Regions from separate parts of the Streptomyces sp. NPDC054794 genome, predicted to be linked through region 1. Evidence: riboswitches for the same ligand, from Rfam matches in the RefSeq annotation. Region 1 holds a riboswitch; each other region holds the start of a gene.
The links. Region 1 has a riboswitch for S-adenosylmethionine ahead of thrC (threonine synthase). Riboswitches for the same ligand answer to the same signal wherever they lie in the genome.

Region 1 (4,083 bases):
GGACGACGTTGCGGCCCTTGGGGCCGAGCGTCACCTTCACGGCGTCCGCGAGCTGGTTCATGCCGCGCTCGAGGCCGCGCCGCGCCTCCTCGTCGAACGCGATGATCTTGGCCATGTGAAGTGGTCCCTCCAGGACTGGGGGTGATTCTTCGGACCGCGCCCGCGCCCGCGACGGACGGCTCGCAAGCCCCGTGGTTCCTTGCCCCACTTGGCCTGCGGGCCTCACCGACCCGGTCCTTCGTTGTCACTCTCACCTTCAGAGTGCTAACGCCAATGATTAGCACTCGGGCATGCCGAGTGCAAGCGCCTCCGGGGGATCAGCCTGGGGCGAACAGGACGAAGGGCCCGCACCCCCCGAGGGGTGCGGGCCCTTCGCGCTAAGAACGTTCAGGCGGTGACGCGAACCATGTCGGCCTGCGGGCCCTTCTGGCCCTGCGAGATCTCGAACTCGACCCGCTGGCCCTCTTCCAGGGTGCGGTAGCCGTCCATCTGAATCGCGCTGTAGTGGACGAAGACGTCCGCACCACCGTCGACCGCGATGAAGCCGTACCCCTTCTCCGCGTTGAACCACTTGACGGTGCCCTGAGCCATGCCTAACTCCCCTATTACTGGCCCTTGCACAGATCCACACTTCGTGGATCCGGGTCAGACCTCACCCCCCGGTTGGTTGGGGGCGTGCGCCGGAACGCGTCGACCGCGGCTGAATGTATCTGTCCAACTGCCGTCTGCAACAGGTCAATCGGACGAGAATTCTGGACGTGCCCGGTCCGGAATGTGGCGAGAATTCGCCTGAATTCAGGGCAAGTCGGGCCCTACAAAGGGGATATACGCCGCGAATAGGCCGCGCACTTTGGCTACTTCTTGTCGGGCGTGCGACATCAATCCGGGGCTCGTGACCCGGGGATCGGCGACGAGTTCCCCAACTGTACCGCGATCAACCACACTGAATTGCCCCCTCCGCTTCTCTCACGGAGGGGGCAATCAGATGAACAATCGGTAACTGAAGTTACCCAAGGTAATGATCAGCCGCCCGCGACGGCCGGAATGATCGAGACACCCGCGCCGTCCGGGGTGGCCGTCTCCAGGCCCTGCTCGAAGCGGACGTCGTCGTCGTTGACGTACACGTTCACGAAGCGGCGCAGCTTGCCCTGGTCGTCCAGGACCCGGGCGGCGATGCCCGTGTGGTTCTTCTCCAGGCTCTCGATGACCTCGGCGAGGGTCGCGCCCTCGGCCGTCACCTCGGCCTGACCGCCGGTGTAGGTGCGCAGGATGGTGGGGATGCGGACGGTCACGCTCATGCGAGGCCAGCCTCTCGGAAGGAGTCCAGGTTCGGGCGGATGGTGGCGGTCAGGCCGGTGCCGGCCACCGCGTCGAGGGTCTTGAGGCCGTCGCCGGTGTTCAGGACGACGGTGGTGAGAGCCGGGTCGAGGACCCCGTTCTCGATGAGCTTCTTCGTCACGCCCACCGTCACACCGCCCGCCGTCTCGGCGAAGATGCCCTCGGTGCGGGCCAGCAGCTTGATGGCGTCCACGACCTGTTCGTCCGTCACGTCCTCCACGGCACCACCGGTGCGGCGCGCGATGTCGAGGACGTACGGGCCGTCGGCCGGGTTGCCGATGGCGAGGGACTTGGCGATGGTGTTCGGCTTCTGCGGGCGGACGACGTCGTGGCCGGCCTTGAAGGCGGTGGACACCGGGGAGCAGCCCTCGGCCTGCGCACCGAAGATCCGGTACGGCCGGTCCTCGACCAGACCGAGCTTGATCAGCTCCTGCAGACCCTTGTCGATCTTCGTGAGCTGGGAGCCGGAGGCGATCGGGACCACGATCTGGTCGGGCAGCCGCCAGCCGAGCTGCTCGCAGATCTCGTACGCCAGGGTCTTGGAGCCCTCCGCGTAGTACGGCCGCAGGTTGACGTTGACGAAGCCCCAGCCCTCGCCGGCCGGGTCGCCGATCAGCTCGGAGCAGAAGCGGTTCACGTCGTCGTAGTTGCCCTCGATGCCGACGAGTTCGCCGCCGTAGATCGCGGCCATGACGACCTTGCCCTGCTCCAGGTCGTGCGGGATGAACACACAGGAGCGCAGGCCTGCGCGGGCGGCCGCGGCGCCGACGGCACCGGCCAGGTTGCCGGTCGAGGAGCAGGACAGGGTGGTGAAGCCGAAGGCGCGAGCCGCCTCCAGCGCCTGGGCGACCACCCGGTCCTTGAAGGAGTGCGTCGGGTTGCCGGAGTCGTCCTTCACGTACAACCCGCCGGTCACGCCGAGCTCCGCGGCCAGGTGATCGGCCTTGACGAGCTTGGTCCAGCCGGGGTTCAGGTTGGGCTTGTCGGCCACGTCCGCGGGGACGGGCAGCAGCGGCGCGTAGCGCCAGATGTTCGCGGGTCCCGCTTCGATGCGCCCTCGGAGTTCCTCGGTGTCGTAGGCCGAGAAGTCGTACGCGATCTCCAGCGGGCCGAAACACTCCTCGCAGGCGAACACGGGTCCGAGGGGTACTCGGTGACCACACTCGCGGCAGCTCAGGGCGGCGGCGGGACCGAGGTCGACGCTGCGATCGGTGGTGGTGGCAACAGTCTGCACAGCCATGTGAGGCGAGGCCCTTTCTCCTCATCTTCCTCACGACGCATCTCGCCGTGAGACGGATTTGGCACCTTCCCTAGCCGGGAGCCTCGCTGCACGTGTCAGGAGAACCGACTGGAGGGTTGCCGGGGCTTCATCGGGCCGTTTCCCTCTGCCCCTCTGGATGAGCTGTATGTGGTTGTAAATGCCCACGACCCTCGACATGCGATGGTCATCGGCGTTGTTCAAGACTGTAACCGAAGGCCAGGACAGTTGAGATAGTCGTCCGAACCGCGAGACAACGTGAGGAGCCGCTGACTGTGCTGGAAGAAGTCGAGCGCTGGCTGGCCACCCGCTCCTGGTCCGTGACCGACCGCCCCCTCCACCAGATACTCGCCGCCAAGCAGCGTACGGGTCAGTCGGTCTCCGTCGTGCTGCCCGCGCTGAACGAGGAGGAGACGGTCGGCGACATCGTCGCCGTGATCCGTCACGACCTCATGAGGCAGGTGCCGCTCGTCGACGAGCTCGTCGTCGTGGACTCCGGGTCCACCGACCGCACCTCCGCGGTGGCCGCCGCCGCGGGCGCCCGGGTCGTCCACCGCGACGACATCCTGCCGCGCCTGCCGGCCGTCCCCGGCAAGGGTGAGGTGCTGTGGCGCTCCCTGCTGGTCACCGGCGGGGACATCCTCTGCTTCATCGACGCCGATCTGAGGGAGTTCTCCTCCGACTTCGTCTCCGGGATCGTCGGCCCGCTGCTCACCGAGCCGGACGTCGACCTCGTCAAGGGCATGTACGACCGCCCGCTGGCGGGGGCGGCGGGCCAGGGCGGCCGGGTCACCGAACTGATGGCCCGCCCGCTGCTGAACATGCACTGGCCCCAGCTGGCCGGATTCGTGCAGCCGCTGGGCGGCGAGTACGCGGCCCGCCGCTCGCTGCTGGAACAGCTGCCGTTCCCGGTCGGGTACGGCGTCGAGCTGGGCATGCTGGTCGACGCCCTGCACCTGGTGGGCCTGGACGCGCTCGCCCAGGTCGACGTGGGAGTGCGCAAGCACCGGCACCAGGACGGGCAGGCGCTGGGCCGGATGGCCGCCGCGATCTACCGCACCGCGCAGCTGAGGCTGGCCCGCGGGCACCTCGTGCGCCCCTCCCTCACCCAGTTCGAACGGGGCGAGGACGGCTTCGAGCCACGCACCTACTCGGTGGACACGGAGGAGCGGCCGCCCATGGTGGAGATCGCGGAGTACGCCGCACGCCGGGTGGCCTGAGCCCGGTCGAGAACGGCTGTATACGGCCCCCTGGACGGGTGGACCGTACGTTTGAGCGTTTCCGCGCCGGGCTAGGTTGAGGCGTATGGCTTCCACGCACAGTGCTGAGGTGCTGGTCGCGTCCAATCGCGGCCCGGTTTCGTACGAGGTACGCCCGGACAGCACGGCGGGCGCGCTGCACGCCAAGCGGGGTGGCGGCGGGCTGGTCTCGGGGCTGTCGGCCATCGGGCCGCACACCGACGCGGTGTGGGTGTGCGCCGCGCTGAG
Region 2 (4,083 bases), on a different contig from region 1:
GTCCGAGGACGGCAGCGACCAGGCGGCCGAAGTCGGGCTCGGCGCCGGTGAGGGTCTTCTGGTCCGAGCCGATGTACGCCAGCGGCGGGAAGCCGTCCGGCAGGGCACCGACGCCAATCTTCAGCTTGCCGCTCTTTCGGATCGCCGCGGGCAGTTCGGCGCTGATCGACTTGACCTCGGAAACCTTGAGTGCGGTCTGCTTGGCGGCCCCGTTGGACAGTTGTCCCACGGTGACCGTGCCGGCGGCGTCGGTCGTGGTGGCGGCCTCGCTGCTGCCCCCGCAGGCGGCAGTTCCGGTGGCGAGCGTGGCGACGGCGGTGCCTGCGGTGAGACCGCGGAGAAGTCGGCTGCGGAAGCTGAGGGTGCGCATGGCTGTCCTTGGTGGTGAGCGGTGAGCGATGGGACTGAGGTGGGGCAGGTGGCGGAGGTCAGAGGACTTTGCTGAGGAAGTCCCTGGTCCGCTCGTGCTGGGGGTGGTCGAGGACTTCGGCCGGCGGGCCCTGTTCGACGATCTTTCCGCCGTCGATGAAGACGACGCGGTCGGCGATCTCGCGGGCGAAGCCGATCTCGTGGGTGACGATGACGAGGGTGGTACCGCTGGTCGCCAAGTCCTTGATGACGGCGAGGACTTCACCGACGAGTTCGGGGTCGAGAGCGGAGGTGGGTTCGTCGAAGAGGATGACGCCGGGGCGCAGGGCGAGTGCGCGTGCGATGGCCACCCGCTGCTGCTGGCCGCCGGACAACTGCCGTGGATAGGCGCCGGTCTTGGCGGCCAGGCCCACCCGGCCGAGGAGTTCGCGGGCGAGTTCCTGTGCCTCGGGCTTGCTGAGCTTCCCCGTGGCGACCGGGGCGGCGGCCACGTTGTCCAGCACGGTCAGGTGCGGGAAGAGGTTGAAGTTCTGGAAGACGAAGCCGATCCGGCTGCGCTGGGCGAGGATGGCCCGCTCGCTCAGCTCCTTCAGCCTTCCCCGGCCTTCGGTCGGGGGGACCCCCATCTTCCTTCGGTCGCCCTGACGTCGTACGCCGATCAGCTCGCCGTTGACGCTGACGTAGCCGACCTCGGGCTTCTCCAGGTGGTTGATGACCCGCAGCAGCGTGGACTTCCCGGAGCCGGACGGGCCGAGGATCACGGTGACCTCACCGGGCCGCACGATCAGGTCGATGCCGTCCAGCACGCGATGGGTGCCGTACCACTTGTGCACGTCGTGGACCTCGACGGCGGCGGGCGATGCAGCCAGGGTCCCGGCGGTGTCGGTGCTCATACGGCGGCCTCCCTGCGCGCACGTTCCCGCAGGTCTCGCAGGCCGGTGCGGAGCTTCTGCAACGGGGTCGGCGGCAGGGTGCGGGTGGCGCCCCGGGCGAAGTACCGCTCGACGTAGAACTGGACGACCGACACGGCACTCGTGAGGATCAGGTACCAGACGGTGGCGACCAGCAACAGCGGCACGATGTCGCCGGGATAGGTGCTGCCCATCGTCTGCACCGAGCCGAACAGGTCGAGCAGCGACACGTAGAACACCAGGGACGTGCCCTTGATCAGGCCGATCAGCTGGTTGACGTAGTTCGGGGTGATGGACCTGAGCGCCTGCGGGAAGACGATCCGCGTGAACTGGTAGCTCTGGGGCAGGCCGAGCGCGGCGGCGGCCTCGTGCTGGCCCTGGTCGACGGAGAGGATTCCGCCGCGCACCACTTCGGAGGCGTAGGCCGCCTCGTTGAGGCTGAGGCCGACGACGGCGACCGCCATATCGGTGGCGAGCCGCGACTCGTCGAAGGTGAAGAAGGCGGGCCCGAAGGGCACCCCGAGGCTCAACGTCTGGTACAGGGCGGAGAAGTTGTAGAGGAAGATCAGCACGACGATCAGCGGCACGGACCGGAACAGCCAGGTGTACACCCAGCTCACCGCACGCAGCACCGGACTCCCGGAGAGCCGCCCGAGCGCGATCAGGATCCCGCCGAGCAGCCCCAACACCGCGCTGAACGCGGTCACTTCGAGGGTGACGAGCAACCCGTCGAGGACGGTTGGGCGCAGGAACCAGTAGCGGAAACGGTCCCACTGGTAGAACGGGTTGGTCACCAACCCGTGGGTGATCTGAGCGACCAGCACGAGCACGACGGCCGTGATGATCCAGCGGCCGGGACGCCGGAGCGGAAGGACTCGCTGCGCCGCCAGGGGCTTGGGCACGGCGGGGGTGTCGGGGCGGGGGATCGTCTCGGCGGGCGGTGCTGATCCGGAGGACACAGCGACGCCGGCAGGTTCACTCATGGAGGGGCTCCATCGGTTTTGGACACCCAGGACCGCGGAAAGCGGCAGCACCGCACGGGCCGGGAACGGCTCGGCACGAGTCGGCGCACGGGTACACGCCGAACGAGGGGCTGGGCGGGGAGAGGGCACACCGCGACAGCGGTGGTCGTCAAAGACTCAGAAAGCCGTCAGCCTTGGCAGAGGGAACGGCAAGCGCCCGTACACAGCGCGCTGTTGACGCGCAGCAGGTCCACGGAGCGGTCCGCGCACAGCAGGACGCGGCCGAGGCGCCGCCATGCGGCCGTCCCGTCAGCTGCGTACATCGCTGTCACCCTCACTTCTCCGGCCCTGGGGCATCTCGGTATGCGCCGCAAGTTAGGCAGGTCGCGAAAAGAATGTCAATGCGCGTGACCACCAGGTGAGACCACATCCCCGGCCTTCTTGACGGCGTCACGGAGCTCACCGAAACTGACGTGGACGGTCACGATTGTCAGCGCCACGGCGCGGGTTCGCCCCGCTCACGTGGTCATCGGCCCCGGCTCGCTGACAGGCAACCCTTCCACCGCGACGGGGTGCCCCGGGTGACGACCGGGTCCCGCCGGTGCGGCGGGGCAAGCGTGGTCTCGCGTCTCGCGAGCCCCGGAGGTGGGACTGGTGGGAATGCCCTGGAACGGCTTGACGAGGCGCCTGCACATCGATCTGTCACGTGTCTCCAGCGCTTACTGATCCGCCCTCGGTCCGTACCGTCCGGACCAGTGCGACAAGCGCAGTCGCTCCGCATTCGGCCGCTGGTGCCCACAAGGCGGCGGTGGCTTCCTCGTTCCCAAAGGGAGAGTCATGCCCGAGACAGCTTCAGGCAGCAGCAGCACAGACAACCCCTGCGCTGGTGACCAGAGTTCGTTCGCTTCGGACCATCGCCCCAGAGCGGCCGTACCGTCCCCCGTCCCCCACCGCTTCCACAGCCGTATCGGCGTCGGTCTGGCCGGCGGCTTCTACCCGGCACCGCACCGCTACGAGCTGTTCCTGTCGGGGAGTTGTCCCCGCTCGCTGCGCATCTCCATCAGCCTCGACCTGCTCGGCGTGAAGGACTCGGTCGCCACCACACTCCTGGCTCATCCCGCCGAGACACCCGACGCCTACGCATCACTGCGCCGTGCGTACGAAGCCACGGTGCGCCACTACGACGGACCACTGACGGCGCCCGCGCTGTGCGACCGGTGGAGCGGGCGCATCGTCAGCAACCACACCCCCGACATCCTCCGCGACCTCGCGGGCCTGCTGTCCGGCCACGACGGAGCCTGCCCCTCCGTGCTGCGCCCGCCGGCCCTCGCCGCGGACATCGACGCGCTCCGTGACGTGCTGGACCGGGACGTCACCCCGGCCGCCAAGCCCTCAAGTCGATCGGCGGCACTGGACCGGTTGGAGCGTCGGCTCGCCGGACAGCCCTATGCGCTGGGCGAGGACCTGACGGCAGCGGACGTGGACCTGTGGGTGGCGCTCGTCCATCTCGGCCCGGCCGGCACCCTCAGCTCGCACCCCCGGCTCCGGGACTACGTGGGCCGCCTCGGCGACCACCCCGCCTTCCGGGGCAGCACCGGCGCGGTGCCCGACGCGGCGTGAGCCCCGGCACTGTGGTGCCCGTGGCGAGCGGCCGGGACGGATCCTGGGACCATTCCTCCAGCGAACTGTCGTACAGGGCACCAGGCGCCGGTGGGGGTCAGTGCGCCGGTGAAGCCGAGGTCCTCGGCGGCGCGGGCGATCTGCGTGAGGTGGCTGATGCTCGGCGGCCGTCACCGCGGGTCGCGGTGGCCGGGCTGCCGTGGCCGCCGCCGACGACATGA
Region 3 (4,083 bases), on a different contig from region 1:
CCCCATCACGGCCCTGTTCGTGCACGGCAGCTGGGTGCATCTGCTCGGCAACATGCTCTTCCTCTACGTCTTCGGGGCGATGACCGAGGAACGGATGGGCCGCGTGCAGTTCACCCTCTTCTACGTCTGCTGCGGATATCTGGCCCTGCTCGGCTACGCGGCCGCCAACGCCACCGCCGAGCAGTCGCTGGTCGGCGCCTCCGGGGCGATCTCGGCGGTCCTCGGCGCCTTCCTGTACCTGTTCCCCGGAGCCCGTGTCACCAGTCTCCTCCCGTTCCTGTTCTTCCTCCCGCTGCGCTTCCCCGCCTGGGTCGTGCTGCCCTTCTGGGTGGCCCTGCAGTGGCTGGCGGCGGGCCGCGCTCCCCAGGGGCCCGGGGTGGCCTACCTCGCGCACCTGGTGGGCTTCTCGCTGGGCTTCGTCTTCGCGTGGGTGCGTTTCGGACGGGCGACTGCCGTGTCTTCCCGGGGGACAACCCCCGGACCCCCGGCAGAACGACCAGGCCAGCTGGACCGCGAGTAGGGTGAGAGCCCCAGCGACGGCCTCCGAGGGAGAGAACCAGCCGTGATCACCGCGATCGTGCTCATCAAGACCAGCGTGGACCGGATCCCCGAGATCGCGGAGCAGATCGCCGCGCTGGACAGCGTCAGCGAGGTCTTCTCCGTCACCGGCACCTACGACCTGATCGCCATGGTCCGGGTCCAGCAGCACGAGGACCTGGCCGAGGTCATCCCCGGCAGCATCAGCAAGATCCCGGGCGTCGAGGCCACGGACACGCACGTCGCGTTCCGCACGTACTCCCAGCACGACCTGGAGGCGGCGTTCTCCATCGGTCTGGACAACTAGGACGGCCCCTGGCCGGGGGCCTTCGCGACGAACGCCCCCGGGCCGCAGCGCCGTGTCCAGACGGCCGGCACCGACGAAGCACTCGACGTGCTCGTCCGCACCTACCTCCCAGCGCCCCGGCCGGGGGCCTGCGCGACGACCGCCCGAGGACGCCGCCACGAGCGCCCCCGGGCCGTAATGCCGGGGTCAGGCCGCCGCGACGCGGCGGCCGCCCTCGGTGCGGAGCCGCCACTTCGCGCCGTCAAGGGCCAGTCCCTTCACGGCACCGACGAAGCACTCGACGTGCGTTCCGCACCCACCCCCAGCGCCCCCGCCGGGGACCTGTACGACGACCGCCCGAAGGCGCTGCCGCGAACACCCCGGGCCGCGTAGTGCCGTGGTCAGACCGCCGGAACACAGCGGCCGTCCTGGGTGCGGTACTGCCACTTGGCGCCGTCAAGGGCCAGTTCCCGCACGGCACCGACGAAGCACTCGACGTGCGTTCCGCACCCACCCCCAGCGCCCCCGCCGGGGACCTGTACGACGACCGCCCGAAGGCGCCGCTGCGAGCACCCCGGGCCGCGTAGTGCCGTGGTCAGACCGCCGGGACGCAGCGGCCGTCCTGGGTGCGGTACTGCCACTTGGCGCCGTCGCGGACCAGTTCCCGCACGGCACCGACGAAGCGTTCGACGTGCTCGTCCGGGGTGCCCGCGCCGAAGCTGACGCGGATGGCGTTGAGGGACTTCTCGCCGGGGGCGGCCTCGGGGGCGCCGCACTCGCCCTGGGCCTGCGGGTCGCCGCCGAGGAGGGTGCGCACCAGCGGGTGGGCGCAGAAGAGGCCGTCGCGGACGCCGATGCCGTACTCGGCGGAGAGCGCGGCGGCGAAGTGGGAGCTGTTCCAGCCCTCGACCACGAAGGACAGGACACCGACGCGGGGGGCGTCGTCGCCGAAGAGGGACAGGATCCTGACCTCGGGGACCTCCGCCAGGCCCGCGCGGACGGTGTCGACCAGGTACCGCTCGCGGGCGACCAGGGCCTCGAAGCCCGCCTCCGTGAGCGCCTTGCAGGCGGACGCGACGGCATAGGCGCCGATGACGTTCGGCGAGCCGGCCTCGTGGCGGGCGGCGGTCTCGTGCCACTCCACGTCCACTCCCCCGTCCTCGCGCCGCGTGACCGCGCGGCTCGCGCCGCCGCCCGCGAGGTAGGGCTCGGCCGCGCGCAACCAGTCGGCGCGGCCGGCCAGGACGCCGGTACCGAACGGGGCGTACAGCTTGTGCCCGGAGAAGGCGACCCAGTCGACCTCGAGGTCCTGGACGGAGACCGGGTGGTGCGGGGCCAGCTGGGCGGCGTCCAGGACGATCCGGGCGCCGTGCGCGTGCGCGGCGGCGGCCAGCTCACGGACCGGCCACAGCTCGCCGGTGACGTTCGAGGCGCCGGTGACGCAGACCAGGGCCGGTCCGTGCGGGTCCCGTTCGGCCAGGGCGCGCTCCAGCGTCTCGACGGCCCGCCGCGGGGTGCGCGGGGCGTCCAGGTAGGTGACCCGGGCGTCCTTCCAGGGCAGGAGGGAGGCGTGGTGCTCGGTCTCGAAGACGAAGACCTGGCAGTCGGCGGGCAGCGCGGCGGCGAGCAGGTTGAGCGAGTCGGTGGTGGACCGGGTGAAGATGACCTGGTCGGCCTCGCGGCAGTCGAGGAACTCGGCGACCGTCCTGCGGGCGGTCTCGAAGAGGTCGGTGGAGAGCTGCGAGAGGTAGCCGGCACCGCGGTGGACGCTGCCGTAGTACGGCGCGTAGGCCGCCACGTCGTCCCAGACGCGCTGGAGGGCGGGGGCGCTCGCCGCGTAGTCGAGGGCCGCGTAGGTGACTTCGCCGCCGGTCACGAGCGGGACGGTGACATCCCGGCCCAGAACGGGCAGCGGGGCACAAACGGACTGGGCGGGGACAGCGGTGGAGACAGACATGGGGGTACTCCCGTGAGGCAGGTGTGAACACCACGCGAGCACACGTGCCTCGGGCACGGCTCGACATGGGAAAGGGTGAAAAGGGGTGTGCGGAGGCGGGGCTCTGCGGCCCTATCGCATTCGCTTGCTCACGGAAGGCTCCCTCGACGACCAGGACCCCTGGTACTGCGCTCCTGCGGAGCGGGCGAGGGGTCCGCGCTTGCCGCAGACCTCGTTGCCTGCGACCTGGTCTTCACCCGGGGCACCCCGCCACGGACGGAGGGTTGCCGGACAGTCGGCCGGGGCCGAATGACTGTCACTCATGACCTGGTTCAGTATCCTGCCACACGATCTTCGAAGCGCAAGGCGCAGTCCGGCATCCGGACTGCGCCCCGCGTCACATCGTGCCGGGGGTCAGGCGTTGCTGACCGCCACCCAGCGCTCCAGCGTGCGCTTGGCCGCCCCCGAGTCGATCGACTCCGCCGCCTTGGCCATGCCGGCCCGCAGCTGCTCGGCCAGCGGCTCCCCCGTCGGCTCCAGAGCCACCAGGGCCGCCGCCGAGTTCAGCAGCACCGCGTCCCGTACCGGGCCCTTCTCGCCGTCCAGCAGGCGCCGCGCGACCTCCGCGTTGTAGGACGGGTCGGCGCCGCGCAGGGCGTCCACCGGCACCAGTTCGAGGCCGACGTCGCGCGGGTCGAAGGTCTCCTCGGAGACCTTGCCGTCCCGGACGACCCAGACGTGGGAGGTGGACGTCGTGGTCAGCTCGTCGAGACCGTCGTCGCCGCGGAACACCAGGGAGGAGTTGCCGCGTTCGGCGAGGACGCCCGCGATGATCGGCGCCATGCGCGGGTCGGCGACACCGATCGCCTGGGACTTCACCTTCGCCGGGTTGGTCAGCGGGCCGAGGGCGTTGAAGACGGTCCGGATGCCCAACTGGCCGCGCGCCGCGGCGACATGACGCAGCGCCGGGTGGAACTTGACCGCGAAGCAGAAGGTGATGCCCGCCTCCTCCGCCACCTCGGCCACCCGCTGGGGGGTCAGGTCGAGGTTGACGCCGAGCTTCTCCAGGACGTCCGAGGAACCCGAGGCGGACGAGGCCGCGCGGTTGCCGTGCTTGACGACCTTCGCGCCCGTGCCGGCCACCACGAGCGCCGACATGGTGGAGATGTTCACCGTCTTCGCGCCGTCGCCGCCGGTGCCGACGATGTCGACCGTACGGCCCGACACCTCGATCACCTTGGCGTGCTCGTACATCGCCCGGACCACACCGGTGATCTCCTCGACGGTTTCGCCCTTGGCCCGCAGGGCCACCACGAACCCGGCG
Region 4 (4,083 bases), on a different contig from region 1:
GCTTGGCCGGGTCGACGGTCGCGGCCTGTTCGGAGAGCGCCGTGTCGAGGGAACTCGCAGGCAGGTGGTAGAAGTTGGCCAGCTGGGTGGAGAAGGAGCTGCGCAGGATGTCCGGGTCGGCACGGGTGACGTTCCCCCAGGCCGCGTCGTAGTCGCCGGACTGGAGCGTCGGCGCCAGCTGGGTGACCTGGAGCTGCTTGAGGGACACGTCGACACCGACGGCCTTGAGCTGCTGCTGGATCAGTTCCAACGCGGGCTGGTTGGTGGCCGAGTTGGGTATCCAGTCGATGGTCAGGCTCAGCTTCTTGTTGTCCTTGGTGCGGATGCCGTCGCTGCCGGTCTTCCAGCCGGCCGCGTCCAGCAGCGACTTGGCTTTGGCCGCGTCGGACGTCAGGTCGGAGGCGAGGCTGGTGTAGTCGGGTGTGGTGTGCGCAAGGACGCTGGTCGCCGCCTGGGTGCCGGTGGGGAAGACGGTGTCGGCGAGCTGCTGCCGGTCGACGGCCAACAGAATTGCCTGGCGTACCTTGGCATCCTTCACAGCGGGCCGCGAGTTGTTGAGACCGAGACCGAACACGACGCCGGGATTGGCCCGTCGCTGGAGCGTGACCTGACCGCCCTTGAGCGCCGCCTCGTTGGCCTTGCCCACGCTGCTGATCGCGTCGACCTGGCCGGACTGGAGACTTCCGGCCCGTACGCCCGCCTCCGGGACGACCTTGAACACCAGCTTGTCCAGGTACGCCTCGCCCTTCTTGCTCCACCGCGAGGAACCCCACGCGTATCCCGTGCGCTTGGCCAGGGTGATCGACTGGTTCTGCACGTACTGCTTCAACACGAAGGGCCCGGACCCGATCACCCCGTCGCTGCACTTCTGCTGCGGGGTCTTCTTCACGCTCGCCGACGACTCGATCCCCAGGGAGTGGGTCGAAGTGGCCTGCAGGAACTGGGCGTTGGGCTGGCTGAAGGTCACCTTGACGGTGAGCGGGTCGACCACCGTGGTGCTCTTGACACCGCTCAGATAGCCCTCGGCGAGCGTCCCCAGGGCGCCGAGCTTCGGCACCGCGTCGAAGTTGTCCTTGACCACCTGCGCGGTCAGCTTCGAGCCGTCGCTGAAGGTGACGCCCGACCTCAGATGGAACGTGAACGTCGTGGCGTCGGAGCTGACATCCCAGCTCTTCGCCAGCCACGGCACGATCTTGCCGGTCCTGGGGTCCTGGTCGGTCAGTGAGTCCACGATCTGGCGCACCGAGTAGATGGTGTCGTTGCTGGCGACCTGCTGCGGATCCACGCAGCCGGCGTCCGAACCCACCGCGAAGGTCAGGGTGCCGCCGGACTTGGGCTGCCCGGCGCCGCTGCCGGAATCGCCGCCGCCGGAGCCGCAGGCGGTCAGCAGAACACTGGTGGTCACAAGGGCGGTCAGTGCCGCCCACCGGGAGGTTCCGACATCGGAAAGTGCAGTCACGGAGGGCTTCTCCTACTCGTGTCACCAGGCACGGGTGTGGTGCAGGGCACGGCCGTGCGTGGGCGTGCGGCCCCGGCCGGCGCGACGCCGGTGCCGGGGGAGGGCTGTGCAAACGGGGATCAGAAGGAAAAAGGGGGGATCAAAGACAGACGGAGATCAGGCGCAGGCGGGTGCGGCGACGACAGATGCCGTACCGCGACCAGCGGCGGGAAGGCCCGTCAGACCTGACAGAGACAGCTGGTCGAGCGCTTGAGGTCGATGTGGCGCCGACGCGAGAGCCGGGAGAACACGGTGGCGCCAGCGAAGCGGGCGCTGAGGTCACCACCGTGCCGCATATCGGTCCTCCACCAATCCGGCCCTGGTCACGGGGCCACGCGCTTGCGGAGATCCTCGGTGATCCCGCCGGGCTTTCACCTGGAGCACCCCACCGCGCGGGAGGGTTGCCGGTCAGCGAGCCAGGGCTTGACGCTGACACTCAATGCCGTTCGTGACCGTACGGAGCGGTCTTGTCGTACGTCAATGGCGCAAAAGGACGCCCTGTAAGGGGAGTCGGGGCGAGAGCGCGTCCAGCTCAGGAGCCGCCGCGCTCGCGGGGGATCTTCTGGCCGGCCTCGATCGCCACCGGCAGCCGGTTCTCGGCCGGGGGCAGCGGGCAGGTGGCCAGGTCCGTGTAGGCGCACGGCAGGTTCGCGGCCCGGTTGAAGTCCAGGACGACCGTACCGTCGGCGGCGGGCGGATCGAGGGCCAGGGCCCGGTTGGCGGCGTAGGTGGTGACCCCGGAGGTCGCGTCGGTGAACAGCACCATCAGCCGTCCCGCACCGTGGCCGGGGAACGCGGTCAGTGACAGCGGGCGCCCGTCGAACTCGAACTCGACCCTGCCCGGAGCGTCGTAGACATGGCAGGTCGACTGGCCGCACATAGCCCGTGAGTTGGCCCCTCGCCGCTTCCCGGCTTCACCATCGTCACAGCAGCTCGGACAGAGCTGTCGGCGCACTCCCTCTGAGGGTGCCCTCGTAGCGTGGAGCCTGCCAAGGTCATGGGGTCCAAGCAGCAGGAGTACGAGACCGAGCCCCTGAGGGTGCTGTGCGCATCGTGATCGAGACGGGCAAGCCGATCCCGGAGGCGGCCGAGGACCTGGGTGTGCACCCGGGGACGCTGCACACCTGGTCCCACGCTGGAGGAGGCACGGTTCAGCCTCCTCCGACCGGCCCGCGCCCGCCGCCTCGGGTCCGGGCTGTGAAGCGCGTCGTCGTCAGCGAGTGCCCGCCTCAGTGCGCGTAAGGCGCGACACCTGGACAACATCGGGAAGCGAAGCGCTTGGGCCTCGCTTCGGTGGACAAGTGCCCGCGTGGGTCATCCCGTGGACGCTCGTCGCCGGCCAGTCGGCAGATCCTCTGCAACCCAAGCCCACCTCGGCATCAAGCTGACCTGCTGCGCCCCGGTCCCGCGGCCGGGTGTCACATGAGCGATGCAGTGCGGCGGTCGGCCGAGACGCCGTGCTCGGCGGCATCGAAGACCTGGTCCAGCCGCTCGCAGTGAGCGGCGTTGATCTCGGCCAGGCCGTCCCTGGCGAGCCTGCGTTGAGCCGTAGCCACGGCGACCGAAAGCGGCGATCAATAGCGCCGTCGGCCGGTATCCGTAGCCTTGCCCGCCGCCAGGTGACCGAACACCGGGAAGGACAGGGCGGTGAAACAGGGCCGAACGATCCGAAAGAGCCGCAGGCGCGACGCCGGCATAGTCGGCAACGGGAACAGAGGCGGCCCTTGACGAGGTGGACTCAGGACCCGTCGATGCTTCCGTGTCCCCAGAGCAGGCAAGATCCGTTCAGCAAGCTCACACAGAGGCAGCGAACCTTCGATTATCGATCAAGAAAACGATCACTCGGTGTCGGTGGCGAAATGGTCGGTGCCCAGCACGGTGAGCAGGGCGAGTTTCTCGTGGCTTTCCGTACCCGGCGTGGCGGTGAATATGAGCAGCGACTGGCCATGGTCCGGCTCGAGCAGGAGTTGGCAGTAGAGGTCCAGATGTCCGACCTGGGGATGGACGAAGCGTTTGGTTTCGCTCCACCGCAGGCCCACTTCGTGGCGCTCCCACAAACGGGCGAACTCGTCGCTGGTGCGGAGCAGGATGTCCGCCATGTCCGCCGCGGGGGAGCCGGGCCCGTCCCGGGTGACGGCCGCACGCAGCAGCGCGACGTTGATCCGGCTGTTGTCGTCGTACTCCTCGGGGTGGTACCGCTCACGGGCGGCCGGGTCTGTGAACCACCGGTACGTCGCGCTGCGGGCGTTGCCGGTGTACTGGGTCTGGTCGCCGAGCAGTGCCACCGCGGACGGCGTCTGCAGCAGCGTCTCGCCCAGCGGGCCCATGACCTGTGCGGTGGTGCCGGCCAAGCCGTCCATGACCCGCATCAGCCCCGGGCTCACGTGCTGATGCCGCAGGTCATGGCGGGTGGTGCGGTAGCCGGCGAGGAGGAACAGGTGATCGCGTTCGTCCGGGGTCAGCCGCAGGCCGCGGGCGATGGCTGCGATCATCTGCTCCGACGGTTGCGGCCCGTCGCCGCGTTCCAGCCGGGCGAAGTAGTCGGCGGACATGGTGCACAGTTCCGCCACCTCCTCGCGGCGCAG

Region 2: it holds a riboswitch for S-adenosylmethionine, as region 1 does, so the genes downstream of both, ACWGKT_RS42170 (glutathione S-transferase C-terminal domain-containing protein) here and thrC (threonine synthase) in region 1, are expected to answer to the same signal.
Region 3: it holds a riboswitch for S-adenosylmethionine, as region 1 does, so the genes downstream of both, ACWGKT_RS07175 (aminotransferase class V-fold PLP-dependent enzyme) here and thrC (threonine synthase) in region 1, are expected to answer to the same signal.
Region 4: it holds a riboswitch for S-adenosylmethionine, as region 1 does, so the genes downstream of both, ACWGKT_RS19530 (putative leader peptide) here and thrC (threonine synthase) in region 1, are expected to answer to the same signal.

Annotation. Positions count from the first base shown of each region.
Region 1 is NZ_JBSHAQ010000044.1:58,834-62,916, forward strand. It holds gene groL (chaperonin GroEL) at 1-115, opposite strand, end outside; gene ACWGKT_RS35235 (cold-shock protein) at 388-591, opposite strand; gene ACWGKT_RS35240 (ubiquitin-like small modifier protein 1) at 1,023-1,298, opposite strand; gene thrC (threonine synthase) at 1,295-2,578, opposite strand; SAM riboswitch class I at 2,597-2,742, opposite strand; gene ACWGKT_RS35250 (glucosyl-3-phosphoglycerate synthase) at 2,872-3,816, shown strand; gene ACWGKT_RS35255 (alpha,alpha-trehalose-phosphate synthase (UDP-forming)) at 3,902-4,083, shown strand, end outside.
Region 2 is NZ_JBSHAQ010000066.1:43,881-47,963, forward strand. It holds gene ACWGKT_RS42150 (transporter substrate-binding domain-containing protein) at 1-370, opposite strand, end outside; gene ACWGKT_RS42155 (amino acid ABC transporter ATP-binding protein) at 429-1,262, opposite strand; gene ACWGKT_RS42160 (amino acid ABC transporter permease) at 1,259-2,263, opposite strand; gene ACWGKT_RS42165 (hypothetical protein) at 2,431-2,565, opposite strand; SAM riboswitch class IV at 2,722-2,866, shown strand; gene ACWGKT_RS42170 (glutathione S-transferase C-terminal domain-containing protein) at 3,080-3,862, shown strand; partial or broken gene ACWGKT_RS42175 (LLM class flavin-dependent oxidoreductase) at 3,940-4,083, opposite strand, start outside.
Region 3 is NZ_JBSHAQ010000005.1:169,308-173,390, forward strand. It holds gene ACWGKT_RS07165 (rhomboid family intramembrane serine protease) at 1-520, shown strand, start outside; gene ACWGKT_RS07170 (Lrp/AsnC family transcriptional regulator) at 563-844, shown strand; gene ACWGKT_RS07175 (aminotransferase class V-fold PLP-dependent enzyme) at 1,419-2,780, opposite strand; SAM riboswitch class IV at 2,971-3,087, opposite strand; gene trpD (anthranilate phosphoribosyltransferase) at 3,174-4,083, opposite strand, start outside.
Region 4 is NZ_JBSHAQ010000017.1:32,102-36,184, forward strand. It holds gene ACWGKT_RS19525 (ABC transporter substrate-binding protein) at 1-1,459, opposite strand, end outside; gene ACWGKT_RS19530 (putative leader peptide) at 1,678-1,794, opposite strand; SAM riboswitch class IV at 1,829-1,942, opposite strand; partial or broken gene ACWGKT_RS19535 (DUF1684 domain-containing protein) at 2,031-2,357, opposite strand; gene ACWGKT_RS19540 (hypothetical protein) at 2,917-3,054, opposite strand; gene ACWGKT_RS19545 (helix-turn-helix transcriptional regulator) at 3,337-4,083, opposite strand, start outside.